Regions from separate parts of the Streptomyces sp. NPDC092045 genome, predicted to be linked through region 2. Evidence: riboswitches for the same ligand, from Rfam matches in the RefSeq annotation. Region 2 holds a riboswitch; the other holds the start of a gene.
What was found. A riboswitch is a leader RNA that binds a small molecule or an ion and turns the genes downstream of it on or off. The one in region 2 is predicted to bind thiamine pyrophosphate.

Region 1 (2,194 bases), on a different contig from region 2:
TCGTACGAGGGGCCCGTTGTCCACAGGACGGCGGGCCCCTCTTCGTATCTCTGCGACACTGGTAGCACCATGCCCAAGCCCGGAGAACTCACTTTCGTCGCCCCCCGCGGAGCCAAGAAGCCGCCGCGGCACCTGGCCGACCTCACGCCCGCCGAGCGGAAGGAGGCCGTCGCCGCGATCGGCGAGAAGCCCTTCCGCGCCAAGCAGCTGTCCACGCACTACTTCGCGCGGTACGCGCACGACCCCGCCGAGTGGACCGACATCCCGGCCGCCTCGCGGGAGAAGCTGGCCGGGGAGCTGCTGCCCGACCTGATGTCCGTGGTGCGGCACATCTCGTGCGACGACGACACCACCCGCAAGACCCTGTGGCGGCTGCACGACGGCACGCTCGTGGAGTCGGTGCTCATGCGCTACCCGGACCGGGTGACCATGTGCATCTCCTCGCAGGCCGGCTGCGGGATGAACTGCCCGTTCTGCGCGACCGGGCAGGCCGGTCTCGACCGGAACCTGTCGACCGCCGAGATCGTGCACCAGATCGTGGACGGCATGCGCGCCCTGCGCGACGGCGAGGTCCCCGGCGGCCCGGCCCGCCTTTCGAACATCGTGTTCATGGGCATGGGCGAGCCGCTCGCCAACTACAAGCGGGTCGTCGGCGCCGTCCGCCGCCTCACCGATCCCGAGCCGGACGGCCTGGGCCTGTCCCAGCGCGGCATCACCGTCTCCACCGTCGGACTCGTGCCCGCGATGCTGCGCTTCGCCGACGAGGGCTTCAAGTGCCGCCTCGCGGTCTCCCTGCACGCCCCGGACGACGAGCTGCGCGACACCCTCGTGCCCGTCAACACCCGCTGGAAGGTCCGGGAGGTCCTCGACGCGGCCTGGGAGTACGCGGAGAAGTCCGGGCGCCGGATCTCCATCGAGTACGCCCTCATCCGGGACATCAACGACCAGGCCTGGCGCGGCGACCTGCTCGGCCGACTGCTCAAGGGCCGGCGGGTCCACGTCAACCTGATCCCGCTGAACCCGACGCCCGGTTCGAAGTGGACCGCGTCGCGTCCGGAGGACGAGAAGGCGTTCGTGGAGGCCATCGCCCGCCACGGCGTGCCGGTGACCGTGCGGGACACCCGGGGCCAGGAGATCGACGGTGCCTGTGGACAGCTGGCCGCCGCCGAGCGCTGAGCTTGTACCCTGAGCTCGAACACATCTCCATATTCCGACAGGGGAGCGCCACAGCGCTGAGAGTGCGGTGTCCGTCAGACCGCAGACCCTCTGAACCTCGCCCAGGTCATTCTGGGTAGGAAGTTCGGTCGTAACTCGAGCTGTTGCGCCCTGCCCGCGTCCGGTCCGCCGGTCGTGGGCAGGGCCGCGTCTCTTCCTGGTCACCCCCAGGAGGAATCTCAGTGAGCACCAAGAAGACGGCCGCCGTCGCGCTCGTCGCGGCGCTGGCCGTCACGGCCCTCGCCGCCTGCGGCACCGATGACGTCCGCGAGGGCGCCGGCAAGTCCGGCGCGCCCGCGCCGAAGACCGTGACCCTCGTGAGCCACGACTCGTTCAACGCCTCCAAGGAGGTGCTGGCGGAGTTCACGAAGCAGACCGGTTTCACCGTCAAGGTCCTCAAGGCCGGCGACGCCGGCGAGGCCGTCAACAAGGAGATCCTGACCAAGGGCTCCCCGCAGGGCGACGTCTTCTTCGGCGTCGACAACACCCTGCTCTCCCGCGCCCTCGACAACGGGATCTTCGTCGGGTACCGGGCGAAGGGGCTCGACCGGATTCCGGCGGAGTACCACCTGGACGAGGAGCACCGGGTGACGCCGATCGACTCCGGCGACATCTGCGTCAACTACGACAAGAAGTACTTCGCCGACAAGAAGCTGGCGCCGCCGGTGACCTTCGACGACCTGGCGAAGCCGGAGTACAAGGACCTGCTCGTGGTCGAGAACCCGGAGCGGTCCTCCCCGGGGCTCGGTTTCCTGCTCGGCACGGCGGCGAAGTACGGGGACGACGGCTGGCAGGCGTACTGGTCGAAGCTCAGGGCGAACGGCGTGAAGACCGTCGACAGCTGGGAGCTCGCCTACAACCAGGAGTTCTCCGGTTCGGCCGGCGGCAAGCAGGCCAAGGGCGACCGGCCGCTGGTCGTGTCGTACGCCTCCAGTCCGCCGGTCGAGGTGCTGTACGGCGAGCCGCAGCCGAAGGTCGC
Region 2 (2,194 bases):
ACCCCTGCAGGATCGCGGGCAGGATGAAGAACATCAGCACCAGGAAACTCACGGCGAGCGCGACCAGGGCCATGAGCCCCCGCATCCGTCCGACCGCCACGACCGCGAGGGCGAAGATGCCTGCGAGCACCGCCAGCGGCACCTTCCGGTTCACGTCCGTCACCGAGTACTGGAGGTCGTACGGGGCGTCGGGGGCGTACGCCACCACCACGCCCTGTCCCTCCTCCAACTGGCGCGGTGCGCCCGGCTGCACGATCTCGGTGAACTCGCGCCCCTTGTTCGGCCCGGTCGTGACCTCGATCTTCGCCCTCTTGCAGTCCCCCTGCTGGGCCTCGACCGCCTCGCGCCCCTCCGGGGTGGAGGTGTCTCCGGTCGGTGGGACCTGACCGGCGTTCACGACCTTGCAGTCGACCTGCTCGACGGAGACGACCCTGCCCTGCTCGGTCTGGCGGTCGAAACCGACGCCGGTGCGTTCGTGCGCCGGGGCGCCGCCGGGCCACAGGACCACGAGCCCGATCATGACGGCGGTGGCGAAGGGGACCAGGACGGCGGCGATGACCTTGCGCAGGTGCCGGGAGACGGGGGCGGCGGGCCCGTGGCTGTGGCTGTGCCCGTGTCCGGCTCCATGACCGGGGCCGTGCCCTGCTCCGTGGCCGGATCCATGGCCGTCGGACGGGCCCGGGCCGTGGGAGTGGTCGTGCGGCTCGGGAGTCTGCTGGGGGGAAGTCACCGACCGATCATCGCAAGAACGGCGGGGGCCCACTGTTCAGCACGCCCGGGATGGCGCTAGCGTGGTGACACCTTTGCACACGCGGGAGCTCGGAGCACCGGGCTGAGAGGGCGCTGATCACCGTACGCGCGTACCGATGTACGTACGGGAGGAGGCTGCGCCGACCGCCGAACCTGTTACCGGGTAATGCCGGCGTAGGGAGATCGGTCTCATGACCATTCAGGACGCACGCACGCCTGCCTCCGAGCAGAACGACCAGTCCGCCGGGCGCACGCCGGGCTGGCACAAGGGATACGTCCAGGGCTCGCGCCCCGACCTGCGGGTTCCGGTCCGTCAGGTGCACCTCACCAACGGCAGGGACGTCACGCTGTACGACACGTCCGGCCCGTACACCGATCCCACCGTCGACACCGACGTGCGGCGGGGCCTGCCGCCGCTGCGCGAGAACTGGATCATCGCGCGCGGCGACACCGAGGAGTACGCGGGCCGCCCGGTCCGCCCCGAGGACGACGGCATCAAGCACACCTCGCCGCGCGGCGGCGGCCTCAAGAACCTCGACGCCGTCTTTCCCGGCCGCCCCCGTCTGCCGCGCCGGGGCCGCTCCGGCCAGGCGGTGACGCAGCTCGCGTACGCCCGTCGTGGCGAGATCACGCCGGAGATGGAGTACGTCGCGATCCGCGAGAACATCTCCCCCGAGGTCGTGCGGGAGGAGATCGCGGCGGGCCGGGCCGTGCTCCCGGCGAACGTCAACCACCCGGAGATCGAGCCGATGATCATCGGCAAGCGGTTCCTGGTGAAGGTCAACGCCAACATCGGCAACTCCGCCGTCACCTCCTCCATCGAGGAGGAGGTGGAGAAGATGACCTGGGCGACCAAGTGGGGCGCCGACACGGTCATGGACCTGTCCACCGGCCGCAACATCCACACCACCCGCGAGTGGGTGCTGCGCAACTCCCCCGTGCCCATCGGCACCGTGCCGCTCTACCAGGCCCTGGAGAAGGTCGACGGCAGGGCCGAGGAGCTGAGCTGGGAGATCTACAAGGACACGGTGATCGAGCAGGCCGAGCAGGGCGTGGACTACATGACCGTGCACGCCGGCGTGCTCCTGCCGTACGTGCCGCTCACCGCGCGCCGCAAGACCGGCATCGTCTCGCGCGGTGGCTCGATCATGGCCGCCTGGTGCCTCGCGCACCACAAGGAGAACTTCCTCTACACGCACTTCGAGGAGCTCTGCGAGATCCTCGCGGCGTACGACGTCACGTACTCGCTCGGCGACGGCCTGCGCCCCGGCTCGATCGCCGACGCCAACGACGCGGCCCAGTTCGCGGAGTTGAGGACGCTCGGCGAGCTGAACACGATCGCCAAGCGCCACAACGTCCAGACGATGATCGAGGGCCCGGGACACGTCCCGATGCACAAGATCAAGGAGAACATCGACCTCCAGCAGGAGATCTGCGAGGAGGC

Region 1: linked by a shared signal. The riboswitch ahead of ACIQKA_RS15345 (thiamine ABC transporter substrate binding subunit) and the one ahead of thiC (phosphomethylpyrimidine synthase ThiC) in region 2 are both predicted to bind thiamine pyrophosphate.

Annotation. Positions count from the first base shown of each region.
Region 1 is NZ_JBIVSC010000004.1:415,787-417,980, forward strand. It holds gene rlmN (23S rRNA (adenine(2503)-C(2))-methyltransferase RlmN) at 70-1,176, shown strand; TPP riboswitch at 1,206-1,316, shown strand; gene ACIQKA_RS15345 (thiamine ABC transporter substrate binding subunit) at 1,398-2,194, shown strand, end outside.
Region 2 is NZ_JBIVSC010000005.1:295,692-297,885, forward strand. It holds gene ACIQKA_RS17160 (YibE/F family protein) at 1-730, opposite strand, end outside; TPP riboswitch at 802-948, shown strand; gene thiC (phosphomethylpyrimidine synthase ThiC) at 942-2,194, shown strand, end outside.